3 regions of the Aeribacillus sp. FSL K6-8210 genome follow, and region 1 is predicted to be linked to each of the others. Evidence: riboswitches for the same ligand, from Rfam matches in the RefSeq annotation. Region 1 holds a riboswitch; each other region holds the start of a gene.
What was found. A riboswitch is a leader RNA that binds a small molecule or an ion and turns the genes downstream of it on or off. The one in region 1 is predicted to bind cobalamin.

Region 1 (5,993 bases):
GAATGTTGCGGATGAATGAAATTGCATGGCGAATGGAGGACTGAGGCGTTACAAATGTTTGCATTTTCTTTTTCTGAGGCACCTTTTGGTATGGAGCAGATCACCTTGCTTGTCCATCGACAAAATAAATCGAATTTTGGCTTAAAATGACATGATAATCATGAATTCATTAAACAGCCAACAAAACATGCAAAAACGATTGTCTTTGCGGTTCGAAATATTGCCATGGACATTTCACAACCAACAAGTATCAAATCACTTTCCAAAGGAAAATATATAACTGGGAGGTGACAAACATGGCGCAGGACGTTTTGTGTGAGGTAAATAACTGCAAATATTGGGCGGAAGGGAATAAATGTGCAGCTGATGCCATTTATGTCGTAAGTCATTCAGGAAAAACGGCAAAAAATCAAAAGGAAACTGATTGCAAGACGTTTGAACCAGAAACATTTTAATAAAATAGAGAGCCGGAAGTTGGCTCTCTTTGTATTTTTGATAATCTTTTCATTTTTATACAACATCTTTTTGGAATTCAGATTATATTTGTTTGCTTATGGCTGATTGAGCAGCGTTCAATTGTTGAATTGCAAACTGCAAAATGGATAGGTAAATGGATAAAATCATTTCTCCGTAACGGCTGCCGGGAACGGCCCACTTCCCATTTAAATCTTTCCAGGTCGGGGCAGAACCTCGTTCCACATAAATAAATCTGGGATCGACAAGGGGGAACCCGGCTGGAAGAGGCTTCGTTGTGGCGTATGCATATAAATGTTGAAGATGGGCCAGAACCCCTTCTCTCGGAGTAGAAAAGCTTGCTCCTGTAACATTTGGACCGGTAGCTCCGATTCCGGCAAAATTGTTTTGATTGCGATTGACTACTCCCGTAAAACGGAAATAGTTCGTTTCATGAATTGCTTGTGCAAATGCGATGTCGCCGCGAATTCCGTAGGATTTGCTTAATTGTTCATACAAATCGCCCAGCTGAGGTGCGCTAGGATTTGTTTTTCCTACATATAAATCCAAGATTGTTCCCGATACGAGCGTTTCTCCTAAAATAGGGATATCCCTTGAATCGGGAGAAGGGGTTTTCGGTTGAAGTGTTGATGAACGAGATGAATCTGTCTTTTGGCCTGATTGTGCCGTTCCTTGTTCTGCAGGAGTTAATATAAATGCATCCTTGTATCCTAATTGAACAAGCCTTGCCAACTGGTCTTTTGCATTTTGCAAATTTTTAAATGCCCCTGTTTGAACGCGGAAATAACTTGTTCCGTCCACCATCGCAGCGGAAAGGAAACTATCAACATTTTTTCCTTTCAGTTCATTTATCAGCTTTTCTGCATTTTCTCGGTTTTTAAAGGAACCGGCAATGACTTTGTACATCCTGCTGCCTGCAGCTGGCGATGGCTGCGGAGTTGGGGTGGTGCGTGTCGACTTTTTGGGCAAATTAAGCGCTTTTCCGATTCCATCGGCTAAGCTTGCTGCATAGTCGCTCATAAAGTCAGACGATGTTAAAAGTTTGATGTCATTCGAATGGTCAATAAACAATGTTTCCAAAAGAACCGCAGGCATTTTTGTTTCTCTTAACACGTGAAAATTGGCGCTTTTTTTGCCCCGATCCTTTACGCTATATTTCGGACCGATAACGCTCATAATTTGATCATGGATGACGGACCGGTATTGGATCGTTCTTGGAGAGGCCCCTCCGTTATAAACATAGCTTTCAAAACCTGTTCCTCCGCCGGCATTAATATGAATGGAACAGAAAAAATCAACATTCTCTCGGTTAGCCATGGATGATCTTTCTGACAAACCGACTGTTCGATCGTCTGTGCGCGTCATGAGAACGTTGACTTGGTAATGTTCAAGTAAATGTTGTCTTGCCAAGAGGGCAATAGTCAACGTAAAATCTTCTTCCTCATAATTTCTATAGGTTGCGCCGGGATCGCTTCCTCCGTGGCCAGGGTCTAAAAGAACGGTTGTCACTGCAATATCCTCCTTCGTTTTCAAACATCCAATTCGCTTGTCTACAAATATTTTATTCAAGTAATGGAAAGGAAGTTCAAAAAAATTTTATTTTTAGCGAAAACTGTATCGAAATCCAAAACATTTAGGTCAATTTGTCGATTTTTTTCATTTTCTTCCTACCAGAATTCAATCAAATCATGTATAATACATTTCGTCATAACATTATACCGAAAAGCAAACAGGTGCCGGCACATAGCTGCCAGCTTAAAAGGGAAGTTTGGTGAAAATCCAACGCGGTCCCGCCACTGTGAATGGGAGCAACCTGGGAAAACCACTGTTTCAACGGGAAGGTCCAGGAAGCGATGACCATGAGCCAGGAGACCTGCCTGTTTGAGCACACCTAAAACCCTACGCGGATAGGGAGGTGTTTGAAAACAATACATATGTACGTTTTCAGACATCTTCTTATCGAATTCAAGAAGATGTTTTTTATTGGAGGAGGAAAATGATGAAAAAATTATCTGCACTATTTTTAGCCTTATTACTTCTATTTGGAATTGCGGCTGGATGCGGCCAACAAAATACATCAGAGCCGTCTGAAAACAAAAGCAATCAAAAGACGGAAGAGACGGCTTCACAATTTCCGGTGAAGGTCAAGGACGGTTTAGGAAATGAGGTGACGGTAAGCGAAAAACCGGAGCGGATTGTTTCGCTAATTCCAAGCAATACTGAAATTGCCTATGCTTTAGGGTTGGGTGAACAAATTGTCGGTGTAAGTGATAATGACAACTATCCGGAAGATGTTCAAAACAAAGAAAAGGTTGGCGGGATGGAATTTAATGTTGAAAAAATTATTTCTTTAAAACCGGATCTTGTTTTAGCGCATGCTTCCAGCGCCCATAACTCGCAGGAAGGGCTGAAGCAGCTGAAAGATGCGGGAATAAATGTTTTTGTAGTCGAAGATGCCCAATCATTTGATAAAGTGTATGACTCCATCCAAACAATCGGCAAAATTACAGGGACAAGTGACAAAGCCGAAGATATTGTGGCTGAGATGAAAACGAAACTGGCGGATATTCAAGAAAAAGGAAAAACGATTCCGGATGATCAAAAAGTGTCTGTTTTTGTCGAAGTGAATCCCGCACCACAAATCTATACGACGGGAAAAGGAACGTTTATGGATGAAATGCTAACGATCATTGGAGCAAAAAATGCAGCGGGCGATCAAGAAGGCTGGCCGCAAATGACGGAAGAAGCCGTTGTAAAACTGAACCCAGACGTCATTGTGACGACATACGGCTATTACGTCGATAAAGCTGTTGACCAGGTGTTGGCACGCAAAGGATGGGAAAATGTATCAGCGGTGAAAAATAAACGGGTTTACGATGTGCATTCCGACTTGGTGAGCCGCCCAGGCCCAAGATTGGTTGAAGGAGTAGAAGAACTTGCGAAAGCAATTTATCCGGATGTCTACAAAAAATAAACATGTGGTCGCCTATACGGCGACCGCTTGTTTTCTTATTTTTTCCGTCTTTTTAGGAATTTCTATCGGAACGTTTCACATCACGTTTAAGGATATTTTCCAAATAATTTTCAATCAACTGTTCTATACCGGTTTGGCGCCGGACATTGATGAAAGCATGAAAAGCATTGTGCTTGATATTCGACTTCCTCGTGTCGTTTTAGCCGGACTTGTCGGAGCCTCGCTTGCAATGGCGGGGGCTTGTTATCAAGGGCTTTTGCAAAACCCTTTGGCAGATCCTTATACGCTCGGTGTTTCATCAGGTTCTTCTTTAGGTGCTGTACTTGTTCTTTTTTTCGGCATTCAAATTCCTTTTTTCGGCTCATTCACTTTGCCGGTTGTCAGCATTTTTACGGGTTTTTTAACGATTTTGGCTGTGATTTTGTTCGCCAATTTCATTGAAAAAACGATGAGGATTGAAACGATTGTGCTGACCGGAATTATTTTAAGTTCCTTTTTAAGTGCTTTCATTTCATTAATGATTGCCCTGACAGGCGAAGAATTGCGACAAATTGTCAACTGGTTGTTAGGAAGCGTTGCGATGCGCGGCTGGGGATACGTATTGATGCTTTTGCCGTTTTTTTTAATCGGGTCCATTTTGATTTTTGTAAACGGAACAGAATTAAACGCTCTGTCCTTTGGCGAAGAAAAGGCGAAGCAGCTTGGGGTCCATGTAAAAAGGAGAAAGCTGTTTATTTTAGCATCATCCTCTTGTTTAGCCGGTGCGGCCGTTGCCATCAGCGGAACGATTGGGTTTGTCGGTCTTGTCATCCCGCATGTAAACAGGCTGCTTTGGGGAAGTGATTATCGCCATCTTCTCCCTCTGTCCGCCATTTTTGGCGCCGCTTTTTTAATTTTGGCGGATCTCGTTTCAAGAACGATCGTGTCGCCGACAGAACTTCCGATCGGTGTGATCACGGCTTTAATCGGCGCTCCCAGCTTTGCCTTTATTTTAATGAAACAAAGAATGGAAAGAAGAGGGTAACATGCTGCAAGTCAAGAACATTTCGGGAGGCTATCAAGAGCGAAAGATTATCGAAAACCTTTCCTTCTCAGTAAAAAAAGGGGAAATATTTGGCATTTTGGGGCCAAACGGGAGTGGAAAGACGACACTATTAAAAATGATCAGCGGGATTCTTCCGGTTAAAAGCGGCACGATCGAGCTTGCCGGCAAACCTCTTTCTGCTTATTCTCCGAAAAAATTGGCGCAAAACATCGCTTCATTGCCGCAAATCCCAACGCAAATGTTTGATTATACCGTTTGGGAGACAGTGGCGCTCGGCCGTTATCCTTTTCAAACGGGTTTCTTCAAGCGGTTGACGGGAGAAGATGAACAAATCATCCAAAAGACCATGGAGCAGACGAATATTTCCCACTTAAAAAATAAAGCGATCAATGAATTAAGCGGCGGGGAAAAACAGAGGGTTTTTTTAGCGCAGGCTCTTGCACAAAACCCCGTTTTGCTTTTATTAGATGAACCCACGAACCATCTTGATATTTCCCATCAAAAAATCATGCTTGATCAGTTGAAAAATTGGACACAATCAAATGGATTAACGGTTGTCTCAATTTTTCATGATTTGAATTTAGCAAGCCTTTATTGTGACAAACTGCTGTTATTAAAAGATGGAAAAGCGGTTGCCGTTGATAATCCATCTGTCGTGATGAACGAAAAAACGATTGAACAGGTGTATGGTGTTTCGATTGTCAAACAATCACATCCGGAGCTTGCCCGCCCGCAAATGCTGCTTATACCCGAACAGAAACAGGAAGAAACATATAAAGTGACAAAAAGGGACATTGTTCAGACGAAGGAACTCATCTATTTAAAAGCGGCATCGCCGCTCAAAACCCTTTCATCTGCCATTATTGGCGGAGGATTTGGCTGGCACAGCACTTTTGTCAACCGTCATGTCGATAAAAGCTACAATTGTCAAGACAGCCGTTCGGAAATGGCCGATTTTCTGCAGAAAAACGGGTTTGATCAACATGCAACAGTCGCCATGATGACCGCGGCTTGTTTGGAAGATGGGGTAGTCAGCGAGCTTGAAGCAGAAGGAGTCTCCGTTGTCATTGTTGTGACAGCAGGACTTTCCAATGCAGTGGATGCAGCAAATAGTATAAAACGGAATGGCATAGCTTCAGGGACGATCAATACATGGATTTTGATAAACGGACGGTTATCTGATCAAGCATTTATTGAAAGTGTGATGACGGCAACAGAAGCCAAAACGAAGGCGCTGGCTGATGAAAAAGTGTTGGATCCTGTCTCCAATACGATTGCAACAGGTACTTCCACAGACAGCATATTGGTGGCTGCCACGCAAAAGGGCATTTTTCATCAGCACGCTGGCACGATCACAACACTTGGAAGATTGGTCGGCAGGGGGGTATATGAGAGTACAATTCAAGCGATTCAGCTAAATAAAAAAAGAAGGGGAAGGACATGACAGAACATGTAATTGCGATCATGCTGGCGTTTGTAATCGATCAAGTCATCGGGGAT
Region 2 (5,993 bases), 1.8 Mb from region 1:
TTTTTTGAATTGCAAGGTTAAAAAGCTTTTCACTCCCTTCTTTATATTTTTTAATATTCCAAATTTTTTTATTATTGTTTTTTATATTATTGCCTGCAGATTGGCTTCACAACATCGTTGTTTCAGAATGTGCAACGAATGAATAATTTTTAAATTTATAAAGTTGTCCACAGCGGTTTCCAATCATTGTGAATTTATCCAGCTTGATCTGTTAATTCCCAGCATGGCTGCAATTAAGCAGCTTACTTAATTTTCTTCGTATGTAAACTCTTGTTTAATAACAACAATATGCTATCCATTCGTTCACCAAGTTTTGCTAGGTTGTGCTTTTAAAAGCAACAAACACGAAACGATTTGGACGCAGCGGACTTATTTATATTTTTATGATTAAAAACAGTAATTTACTGTAGATGAGCAAATTCACTAACATAAATTTACATCCGAACAAAAAAGGAGACATGAACCCGATTCCTTGATTAGAATAGATGTGTCACCAAACCATTCTCAAGGAGGTTCATGTCTCATGAATAGACTACCACATCACCAAGGAATCGACAAGTTTTTCGCAATGTTGGGGCTGGCCCTTTATTTCTCTAAGCCGGTCATGAAGCATCTCGTTCATATTATCGATGCGCTGACAACGAAAGGATTTGTGGGAACCTTGACCGATCTGCATCATGAGAGCTTTCATCCCAACCATCGAACGACACTGAGCCATTTTTTCACGAAAAGCCCTTGGGATGAAGAAATCTTGCTTCGCAAACTCCAGCAGTGGATGCTTCGTCATGTGGAACGAACGGCCAAGCGAAAGAATCACCCCATTTTTTTGTTTCGATCGATGATACGATCTGCCGAAAAACGAAGCCTTCGTCACAGGCGAAACACGCTATTGAAGGGTGTAATTGGCATTATTCTCACGCGGACAAAAAGTCGATTTGGGGACACTCTCTCGTCTGGCTCATGGTTCATACGATGACGCAAGCCTTTCCCTTTGCGTTTCGCCTCTACGACAAGGCGGATGGGAAAAGCAAGGGTCAATGGGCCATCGAGATGCTTTCTTCTTTGGATGTGCACGGTTCTGTTTATGTGCTGATGGATTCTTGGTACCCATCGAAAACACTCGTGGAAGCCTGCCTGAAAAAAGGATTCCACGTCATTGCGATGCTCAAGACGAATCGGGTTCTTTATCCAAAAGGCATCGCCATCCAAGCCAAACAGTTTGCCCGCTATATCGAACCGAACGACACCCATCTCGTCACGGTGGGAGAAGAGCGTTATCGCGTGTATCGCTACGAGGGAGCGCTGAAAGGTCTCGATGATGCCGTTGTGTTGTTGGCTTGGAAAGCCGATCAGCCGATGACACCTGAACATCTTCACTGCGTCTTGAGCACCGACCGGGAGCTAAGCGATGAAGAGATCTTGCGCTACTATGCCCAGCGTTGGTCGATCGAATGCTTTTTTCGACAAGCGAAAGACCAGCTGAAGCTCGATGGGTACCGCGTTCGTCAACGTCGGGCGGTGAAACGGTATTGGATCTTGGTGCAACTCGCTTATGTGTACAGTATGGTCGAATCCAACAGCGATTTCTCTACCGGGCTTGACTTCCTTCGAAAGAAGAAAGGACATAGCCTCGTGGAGTTTATTTACGATGCAGCGAAACAAGATATTCCCATTGATGTCGTTAAAAAACAGCTTCATGTGGCATAAGGGGTACTCCGTTTGTCTCTTTTTACATGGTAATTATTGTAATGAAAATTGCTCAACTACAGTAATTTAAACTTTGCTTTATGTATATTTCTCTTCCCAACACAAATAATATTTTCTGTAAAAAAATCAAAGGAGGAACAATCATATGGCTCTCATTCCTTACGATCCTTTTTCTGAGATCAACCAATTTAGACGAAACATGAATCGCGTTTTTTCTGAAAGCTTCCCGCATTTTTTTGAAAACTTTGAGACTATGAATACCCCCCGGCTTGATATTCATGAAACTGCTAATGAAGTAATTGTTACTTGTGATTTGCCCGGCCTTGAAAAAAAGGAAGACGTTGACATTCATCTTGATCGCAACGTTCTTACGATCAGCGGCACAATTCAAAGAAGCAAAGAAGTAAAGGAAGAAGAAATGCATAGACGCGAACGGTTTGTCGGGCGGTTTCACCGCGCTGTTGCATTGCCGGCAAATGTAAAAGAAGAAGAAGTGAGCGCGACATATAAAAATGGCGTTTTGGAAATCCGTATTCCAAAACAAACCGAAAACAACAAAAAGAAAATTGATATTCAGTTTCATTAATTGTTTCGTGAGGTTGCAAAATTTCAATCAGCCTCACTTTTTTATTGCAATTTTCGCCAAGTACGATTATGATGAATATATAACACCAAAAATCTATATATTGTGTAATCAAAAACAATTAAATACTATATATTGAAAACCTAACGACAAAGGTGCTGTTTTCAGCTTAAAAGGGAATCCGGTGAGAATCCGGAACTGTCCCCGCAACTGTGAGTGCTACGAAATGAATAATCCACTGTACGTTTCGTATGGGAAGGATTCAAAGTAGGATGAAGCACGAGTCAGGAGACCTGCCTTTGTCCGAACGTTTCTAATTCTTCGGGGGTTGGGAAGATGAAACGATGGTTTGAATGGAGTAGTTTCGCCTTGTAAACTGCCTCCCTTTTAATCATCGTTTGATCCGCTCAGCTTCCTGAGCGGTTTTTTATTTTGATAAGGAGGATGTTTGATGAATATTACGAAAGCATTAAATCTATACGAGGTTTTTCAAAATCATTTTAACAGGAGCGATTGGGAGCTTTATCTAAGACAGCTTGAAAAAAAGTTTCCATCCCTTTCCTTTCATGAATACAGCGAGAGAGTGTCGACAACCCTACAATACCAGCAGATTGATGATCTTGAAAAATTTACAAACCTGCTGATTATTGAAGCTTTAGCAAACATTTCGGAAAGTGAGCCGGATTGGACTTTTTTAGCTGCACACGTATTTCTTGAAAAAATTTACTATGAAGCGAGCCAAAACAGAAATTACAACCAACCGGGCTACGGCGATTTTTATTTGTTAATCGAAACATTAACCGATCTTGGAATCTACAGCCCTCTTTTGCTAGAGCATTATTCAAAAGAGGAAATTATGGAGCTGGGAAATGCCATTGATCCTGAGAAGGACAAGCTGTTTACATACATCGGATTAAGGACCCTTTACGACCGGTATTTAGCTAAAGATTTTCATAAACGAACATTTGAGCTTCCACAGGAACGTTTTATGATCATCGCTATGACGTTAATGATCAACGAGCATCCGTCCAAACGTTTGCATCTTGTAAAGGAAGCGTATTGGGCATTGAGCCATTTATATATGACGGTTGCAACACCTACATTGGCTAATGCAGGAAAATCAGTCGGTCAGCTTTCAAGCTGCTTTATTGATACGGTAGACGACAGCCTTCAAGGCATTTATGATTCGAACACTGATATTGCCAATGTTTCTAAAAGCGGCGGAGGCATTGGAGTTTATTTAGGGAAAATCAGAAGCCGCGGAAGCGATATCCGGGGGTTCAAAGGAGTTTCATCAGGTGTCATTCCTTGGATGAAGCAATTAAATAATACGGCAGTGAGCGTCGACCAGCTCGGCCAAAGAAAAGGAGCAATTGCCGTTTATTTGGATGTTTGGCATAAAGATATTTTCGCCTTCCTAGATGCAAAATTAAATAACGGAGACGAACGGCTGCGCACCCATGATTTATTTACAGGTGTATGCATTCCTGACCTATTTATGGAGCAAGTTGAAAAGCGCGGGGACTGGTATTTGTTCGATCCCCACGAAGTTCGCAAAGTCATGGGATTCAGTCTGGAAGATTATTATGATGAAGAAAAAGGTAACGGCAGCTTTCGGGAAAAATATTTTGAGTGCGTGAATCATCCTTCCTTATCTAAAGAAAAAGTGCCTGCGATTGAAATAATGAAACGGATTATGATCAGCCAGCTTGAAACGGGAACGCCTTTTATGTTTTATCGGGATGAAGTGAATCGAAAAAACGCAAACAAGCATGCCGGCATGATTTATTGCAGCAATTTATGCACAGAGATTGCGCAAAATCAAAGTGCTACTACTGTTGAAGAACAATATGTCGAAGATGGAAAAATTGTCATTGTGAAAAAGCCCGGCGATTTCGTCGTCTGCAACCTTTCTTCCATCAACTTGGCACGGGCTGTTCCAGACAACGTTCTGGAACGTTTAATCCCTATTCAAGTGCGGATGCTGGACAACGTTATCGATTTAAATAACATTCCGGTATTACAGGCAAAGCTTACAAATGAAAAATACCGTGCAATCGGTCTTGGAACGTTTGGCATGCATCATTTATTTGCACTAAAGGAAATTACATGGGAAAGCGACGAGGCAGTCCAATTTGTCGACCAACTATATGAAAAAATTGCGTATTTAACCATTCAGTCGAGTATGGAGCTCGCAAAAGAAAAAGGCGCATACCCTCTCTTTAAAGGCTCGGAGTGGGATACAGGGCGATATTTTGAAATCCGCGGTTATACGTCAAAAAAATGGCAGGAATTAAAGGAAAAAGTGCAGACTTTTGGGATTCGCAACAGCTATTTAATGGCGGTCGCACCGAACGCATCGACCTCCATTATAGCCGGAAGCACAGCAAGCATCGATCCAATTTTCCAAAAAGTTTATTCAGAGGAAAAGAAAGACTACAAAATTCCAGTTACCGTTCCCGACTTAAATGCGAAAACGACTTGGTATTATAAATCCGCTTATTTGATCGACCAAACATGGAGCATCAAACAAAATGCAGTGCGCCAGAAACATATTGACCAGTCCATTTCCTTCAACTTTTACGTCCTAAACACGATTAAAGCGAAAGAATTGCTGGAGCTTCATTTGACAGCTTGGAAATCCGGATTAAAAACAACGTATTATGTCCGTTCGACATCAAGCGACATTTATGAATGTGAATCATGTGCAAGTTAAGGAGGAAGTAATATGGAGCAAACATTAACAAAACGAGTTATTATGGATCCTGATGCACCAAACCGTTCAACAGCAATAGTGAACGGAAAATGTTCCAACGTGCTCAATTGGGATGATGTCGCCTACCCGTGGGCATATCCAAAATATAAACGGATGCTCGCAAACTTTTGGACACCTTTTGAAATTAATATGGCTCAAGATGTGAAGCAATTTCCTGAGCTTTCAGAAAGAGAACAGGACGCATTTTTAAAAATTATCGGCCTCTTAGCTTTATTAGACAGCATTCAAACCGATTATGCCGGAAAAGTTGCTGATTATATTACAGACTCGAGCATAAACGCCTTAATGATTTTGCTCGCTCAGCAGGAAGTGATTCATAACCATTCATATTCGTATATTCTTTCAAGCATCGTGCCTAAAAACGTACAGGATGAAGTATTTGAATATTGGCGGAACGAACCGGTTTTAAGGAAGCGAAATGAATTTGTCACCAACGGGTATAAAGCATTTGCAGAAAATCCGAATGTGGAGAATTTGTTAAAATCGATCGTCTTTGATGTCATACTGGAAGGTTTATTTTTCTATTCCGGTTTCGCATTCTTTTATAATTTAGCCAGAAACCAAAAGATGGTAGCCACTAGCACGATGATTAACTACATTAACCGTGATGAACAAATACACGTAGGTTTGTTTGAAAAAATTTTCAAAGCGGTGCTGAAGCAATATCCTGAATATGATACAGATGAACTGAAACAATTCGTTTCGAAAACATTTATGAAAGCAGCCGAGCTGGAAATCGAATGGGCCGGTGTAATTATCGGCAATGACATTGAAGGCCTGCATTTAAAAGATGTGGAGAGCTATATTAAATTTTATGCGAATTTCCGTGCCAATCAGCTGGGATTCGAACGTCCTTTTGAAGGCTATCGGACAAATCCTTTGAAATGGATACGGGCTTACGAAGAAGTGGACTTAGGAAAATCAGAC
Region 3 (5,993 bases), 1.5 Mb from region 1:
TTCAGCTGCCGATCCAGTTTTATTGGCTGAGAAAGCGGCAAAGCAGTTAAACGCTGTTGTCGTCATAACCGGGAAAGAAGACGTGGCGACAGATGGCCAAACGACATATCAAGTCCAGAACGGACATCCGATTTTAACAAAAGTAACGGGCACAGGCTGTCTGTTATCATCCATTATCGGCGCTTTTTCCGCAGTTGAACAAGATTTGCTCGTTGCCTCAGTGGCAAGCCTTGTCTCTTATGGTGTGGCGGCGGAAATAGCATACAGTGTGACAGAAGGCAGGGGACCGGGAAGCTTTCAAATCGAGTTTTTGAATCAATTGGAAAAAGTGACAAGCGACGACTTGAAGAAAAGGGGTTCATTTTGCCGAAAATAAGGGGCCAATGTTTTCAGCAATTTTTTTGGAAAATCTCAATACGCAGGTGATGGATTATGCCGAAAGTGACAGCAGATGAACTGCGAAAGCTTTTAAAAGTGTATTTTATTATGGGCAGTGTAAATTGCAAGAAAAATCCTCTTGATGTGCTTGAAGAAGCGATAGCGGGGGGGATTACCATCTTCCAGTACCGCGAAAAAGGAACAGGCGCATTAACGGGCGAGGACAAGCTAAAGCTCGGAAAAGAACTGCAAAAAATATGCCAAAAACATCAAATTCCTTTTATTGTAAACGATGATGTTGATCTGGCTTTGAAACTTGATGCGGATGGCGTTCATATCGGTCAGGAGGATGAATCAGCCGAAATTGTCCGCCAAAAAATTGGCGATAAAATTTTAGGAGTGTCGGCTCATACGTTTGAGGAAGCGGAAAGAGCCATTGCGCAAGGCGCAGACTATATCGGCGTCGGCCCCATTTTTTCGACGAAGACGAAAGAAGACGCCAAAAAAGCGCAAGGTCCGCAAATCATTTCCAGCATGCGCAACCAAGGCATTGCGATTCCGATCGTCGGCATCGGCGGCATCAACAGTGAAAATGCCGGACAAGTCGTTGCAAACGGAGCCGACGGCGTCGCCGTCATATCCGCCATAAGTTATGCGGACGATGTCAAGAAGAGTGCGGCAAAATTGAAACAGACTGTAGAATCATTTTTTTAGGAACAATCATTCGCAAATGGCGTGCAAAATCAAAAGAGGCGCCTTAATCCGGGCGCCTTTTGTTTATGTTTGGAGAAAACTGTGTTCAATGATGGTTGCGCTATTTTTCATACAGCGAAAGTCATCGTTGAATTGTGCGGTCTTTATCCTTTCTAAGGAACATCTGAAACGGTGTCAGCAAATGTACCTTTTGCTTAATAGGATCAAATTTGTTTTGCGGCGATGGCTTGCCGATACGCTTTTGTCGCTTCCACCATGATTTTGAGTGCATTGACAGTTTCGGTGACCGCTCTTGTTTTTAAACCACAATCAGGATTCACCCAGAACTGATGTACATCGAGTACTTTTAATGCACGGTCGATATTTTCGGTTATTTCTTGGACGGAAGGTATACGCGGGCTGTGGATGTCATAAACGCCCAAACCGATTTCCCGTTTATATTGGTACTTTTCAAAAGCATGAACAAGTTCTCCGTGGCTGCGGGACGATTCAATCGAGATAACGTCTGCATCAAGCTTATCGATCGCTTCCATCATATCTTCAAACTGGGAATAGCACATATGAGTATGAATTTGTGTTTCCGGTTTGACGGAGCTGGTGGCAAGTTTGAAAGCTTCGACGGCGTTTTCGATGTATTGATTTTGCTTCGATCTTTTTAACGGCAGCCCTTCACGGATAGCAGGTTCATCAACTTGAATCATTCCTATGCCGTTTTTCTCCAGAGCTAATACTTCTTCGCGGATGGCAAGGGCAATCTGGCGAAGAACGTCCGCATAGCTAATGTCATCACGGACAAAAGACCAGTTTAAGATGGTGACAGGTCCAGTCAGCATTCCTTTTACAGGTTTGTCCGTCAATGATTGGGCATAGACGCTTTCTTTGACGGTCATCGGCTGATCAAAGGCAACGTCGCCATAAATGATCGGCGGTCTGACGCAGCGTGAACCGTAAGATTGCACCCAGCCGTTTTTGGTAACAGCAATTCCTTTTAGTTTTTCTCCGAAATATTCCACCATGTCCGTTCGTTCAAATTCCCCGTGGACCAATACATCAAGTTCAAGCTGTTCCTGAATATCAATCCATTTTTTGATTTCATCTTTGATAATAGACTCATATTGCTCGTTTGTGTATTCGCCTTTCCGCCATTTTAAACGGGTTTGGCGGATTTCTTTCGTTTGCGGAAAGCTGCCGATCGTTGTTGTCGGTAGAATTGGCAAGTTCCATCTATTTTTATGCAGCTTGCGCCGAACAGAAAAGTCCACACGGTTCGTCGGGTAGGATTCAATCTTGGCGGCTGCCTCTTGCACGTTTCGGTTTGTCCGAAAATCAGAATTCATAAATTGCGTGTAATAACGGTCATCGTATCGTAAATCGCTTATACTTAATTCACCTTTTGCATATTGTGTCAGCTGATGGACTTCACTTAATTTTTCGTCTGCAAAGGAGAGAGCATTTTTTAAAATTTCCGGCAATTCGTGTTCATTTTTTACGGTAACCGGCACATGGAGCAAGCTGCAGGAAGGTTGAATGATCAATCGATCAACATCAACATGCTGAGCGAGAAAATCAATTTTGCTTGCTTTTTCTTCTAATGATGCCCTCCATATGTTGCGGCCGCTGATTAAACCGGCAGCCAATATTTTGTCTTTTGGAAACCCGAATTTTTGGATGTTTGCACTGTTGGCTCCCCCATCATGTACAAAATCAAGACCGATAGCAGCAACAGGCAATGAAACGATATGTTGATAGTGAGAAAGACTTTCAAAATAAGTTTGCAACAGTATGTTCAAAGATGGATTCGCTTCGTGAAAAGCTTCATACACTTCTTTAAACAACGGAATCAATGACTCATCAATTTCCTGAACGAGAACAGGCTCATCGATTTGCACCCACTTTGCGCCTGCTTGATGCAACTCTGTCAACAATTGAATATAAACTGGGATGAAAGCAGATAAATGCTTATAAAAATCTCGTTTTTCATATTTTTTCGCCAGCATTAAAAAAGTAATCGGCCCTAAAACAACAGGTTTTGTCTCAATATTTAGTTCGTCTTTTGCTTCATTGTAAAGCTTGAGCAGACGGTTTTCCAAAAAAGCAGGCGGCTTATTTTCCAGTTCCGGAACGATATAATGATAATTTGTATCAAACCATTTTGTCATTTCTAAAGCCTCGGCTTCTTCGGATCCCCTTGCCATTGCGAAATATGTTTTGATGGAACGGGGATCCATATGCTGGAACCTCGAAGGAATATATCCAAACATGAAAGCAGTATCGAGAACGTGGTCATAAAACGAAAAATCTCCTATGGGAATCAGCTCAATTCCGCTTTCATGCTGTTTCTTTAAGTTGGAAAGACGGATCTTTTTCAACGTTTCCAGTAAGCTGCTTTCAGAAATGTCTCCATTCCAAAATAATTCCAAAGCTTTTTTCCATTCCCGGCGTTCGCCAATTCGCGGATAGCCAAGATTTGAACTAATGGCTGCCATTACGAAAACCTCCCATTTGATTTTTGCTCAACACAATAAAAAAGCCCTCTTTACGCTAATAAAAGAGGGACTGGATATCCTAGCTCGTGTTGAGGCACCCAAATGGTTTCAACATGAACATGGCTTCTCACTCCTCCCTATGACGCGTAGGTCGTAGTGCATACAACAGGCAGGTCTCCTGACTTAGGTTCAACGCTTTTGATCTCCTTCCCATTTCTCTGGCAGAAACAGTGGCTGATGATCAAAAGCTCCCCATCACAGTGGCGCGACCGTGTTGGAATTTCACCAAACTTCCCTTTTAAGCGCATATTGCGGCTGCAATATGACGCACCTGTTGCTGGTACACATATGAAACTATAATTATCAGAATAGAGGATTTTTTTTTATTTTTCAACACCACATTTGCAATTAAAAAGAAAAATTTTTTAGGAAAGTAGATGGCTTGCGATTTCTTCCGCTTTACATGACAAAAACCCGCCAGAACATAAAGGTTTTCTGCGGGTCTTTACAGCGGTTGGGATTTTTCCGGAAAACAGTTATTTCGAGAGAAGGTTTCTTTTCACGCCTTTCTTTTTAGGATACATTTTAAATAATTGAGATTTACTGGAATAAAAATCTTGGTTTGCCGCTTTGATAAAAGAACCGGCTAAAAGGACAAAAATAAACAACAAAGGGAAACCGCCAATAATGCTAACAGTCTGCAATGTGGACAATCCGCCGAGGTACATTAAAATAAGCGGCAAAACGGAAAGAGCAAAAGCCCAAAATAAACGGTTCCATCGCAAAGGTTCATCGGCAACTTCTTTTTGGACAACAGATGCTAAAATATAAGAGCTTGAATCAAACGTTGTTGCTAAAAAGATCACGGCAAGCACAGTAAATACGGCAATCACAATGTTGCTTAACGGCAATTGTTTCAATATTCCGATAATGGCTGCTGATCCGCCATGTTCATCTAATGTAGCTGTTACATGGTATTGGCCTGTCAGTTCTAAAAATAATCCAAAGTTTCCTAAAATCCCAAAAAAGAGAATGCAGCCGAGCGTTCCATATACTACTGTTCCGAGCGTCATTTCGCGGACAGTGCGTCCTTTTGAAATTTTAGCGACGAACAAGCCGACAAATGGAGCGTACACGAGCCACCAAGCCCAATAAAATACCGTCCATGATTCCGGAAAGCCTGTTCGTTCAAACGGTCCTAAACTGTTAAAAGGTTCAGTCCATAAAGACATCCGCATGTAATGATCAAGCATGATGCCGATGCTGTTGACGGCCGTTTCCGCCAGAAAGACGGTCGGGCCGGCAAGGAAGACAAACACCAACAATAATACGGCAAGCCATAGGTTGATGTCGCTCAAAATTTTAATGCCTTTCCGCAAACCGGAGTAAGCGCTTGCTGCGAAGATCAATGTACAAATAAGCAAAACCACTGTTTGGAGTGTCATCGAAGGTTCGATGCCGGAAAGTTCATGAATTCCTTCTGTAATGAGCGGCGTCCCTAAAGCGAGTGTCGTTCCAGCTCCGCCCAGCAAACCAAACATAAACAAGACATCAATGATTTTGCCTATTGGTCCATCTGCTTTTTTGCCAATGAGAGGCCGGCACGCTTCGCTTACTTTTAACACCGGTTTTTTCTTTACATAATAGAAATAGCTGATTGGCAGGGCAGGGAGGCAATAGATGGCCCATGCCGTCGGTCCCCAATGAAAAATTCCATATGCGGCCGCCCATTCAACGGCTTCTTTTGATCTAGGTTCGATGCCAAATGGAGGTCCCGTATAGTAGTAAGCCCATTCAATCGTTCCCCAATAAAGAACACTTGATCCAATTCCAGCGCAAAAAAGCATAGCTGCCCAAGATAATGTCGGAAACTCAGCCTTTTCTAAAGGATCCCCCAGTTTGATTTTTCCGTATCGGCTAAAAGAAACATAAAGAATAAAAATCAATACTGCTGCACCCATGATTAAATACAATATTCCAAATTTTTGTGTTAAAAAGCTGCTGGCAGCTAATACAATGGCTTCGCCTTGTTCAGGGAATACTGCTAATGGAGCGGCTACAATTAACAGCAAAAGCAGCGCCCCGATAAAGGTCGGCCAATCCATAATGTTTCGATTCTTCATCAAATCCCCCTTTAAAAAAGATTACATTTTATTATATCTTTAAACAAAATTGATAGAAAGTTTAATTTTTCAGATTAATTTGTCGTAATAAGCTTTTTTATTCAATTTATTTTATTTTTTATAAGAAATCCTTATAAATGCTCTCGATTACGGCCAAATCCTTACGTTTCACATTTTGCTTGGCCGAAAAACAAAATCGATGAAATGGGCGTCTAAAAAAGTTAAACTTTGAGAAAAGAATATAAAAGAAAGGATGATGATGATGAATAAAGTGATCGAAACCATTTTAAAC

Region 2: it holds a riboswitch for cobalamin, as region 1 does, so the genes downstream of both, NSQ41_RS15215 (ribonucleoside-diphosphate reductase subunit alpha) here and NSQ41_RS06610 (ABC transporter substrate-binding protein) in region 1, are expected to answer to the same signal.
Region 3: it holds a riboswitch for cobalamin, as region 1 does, so the genes downstream of both, metE (5-methyltetrahydropteroyltriglutamate--homocysteine S-methyltransferase) here and NSQ41_RS06610 (ABC transporter substrate-binding protein) in region 1, are expected to answer to the same signal.

Annotation. Positions count from the first base shown of each region.
Region 1 is NZ_CP150172.1:1,354,043-1,360,035, forward strand. It holds gene NSQ41_RS06600 (DUF1540 domain-containing protein) at 297-455, shown strand; gene NSQ41_RS06605 (N-acetylmuramoyl-L-alanine amidase) at 538-1,983, opposite strand; cobalamin riboswitch at 2,189-2,370, shown strand; gene NSQ41_RS06610 (ABC transporter substrate-binding protein) at 2,474-3,448, shown strand; gene NSQ41_RS06615 (iron ABC transporter permease) at 3,411-4,472, shown strand; gene NSQ41_RS06620 (adenosylcobinamide amidohydrolase) at 4,474-5,937, shown strand; gene cbiB (adenosylcobinamide-phosphate synthase CbiB) at 5,934-5,993, shown strand, end outside.
Region 2 is NZ_CP150172.1:3,135,883-3,141,875, forward strand. It holds partial or broken gene NSQ41_RS15205 (IS701 family transposase) at 524-1,707, shown strand; gene NSQ41_RS15210 (Hsp20/alpha crystallin family protein) at 1,853-2,293, shown strand; cobalamin riboswitch at 2,427-2,606, shown strand; gene NSQ41_RS15215 (ribonucleoside-diphosphate reductase subunit alpha) at 2,742-5,006, shown strand; gene NSQ41_RS15220 (ribonucleotide-diphosphate reductase subunit beta) at 5,019-5,993, shown strand, end outside.
Region 3 is NZ_CP150172.1:3,908,207-3,914,199, reverse strand. It holds gene thiM (hydroxyethylthiazole kinase) at 1-376, shown strand, start outside; gene thiE (thiamine phosphate synthase) at 433-1,092, shown strand; gene metE (5-methyltetrahydropteroyltriglutamate--homocysteine S-methyltransferase) at 1,296-3,578, opposite strand; cobalamin riboswitch at 3,729-3,928, opposite strand; gene NSQ41_RS18895 (BCCT family transporter) at 4,115-5,701, opposite strand; gene nfsA (oxygen-insensitive NADPH nitroreductase) at 5,964-5,993, shown strand, end outside.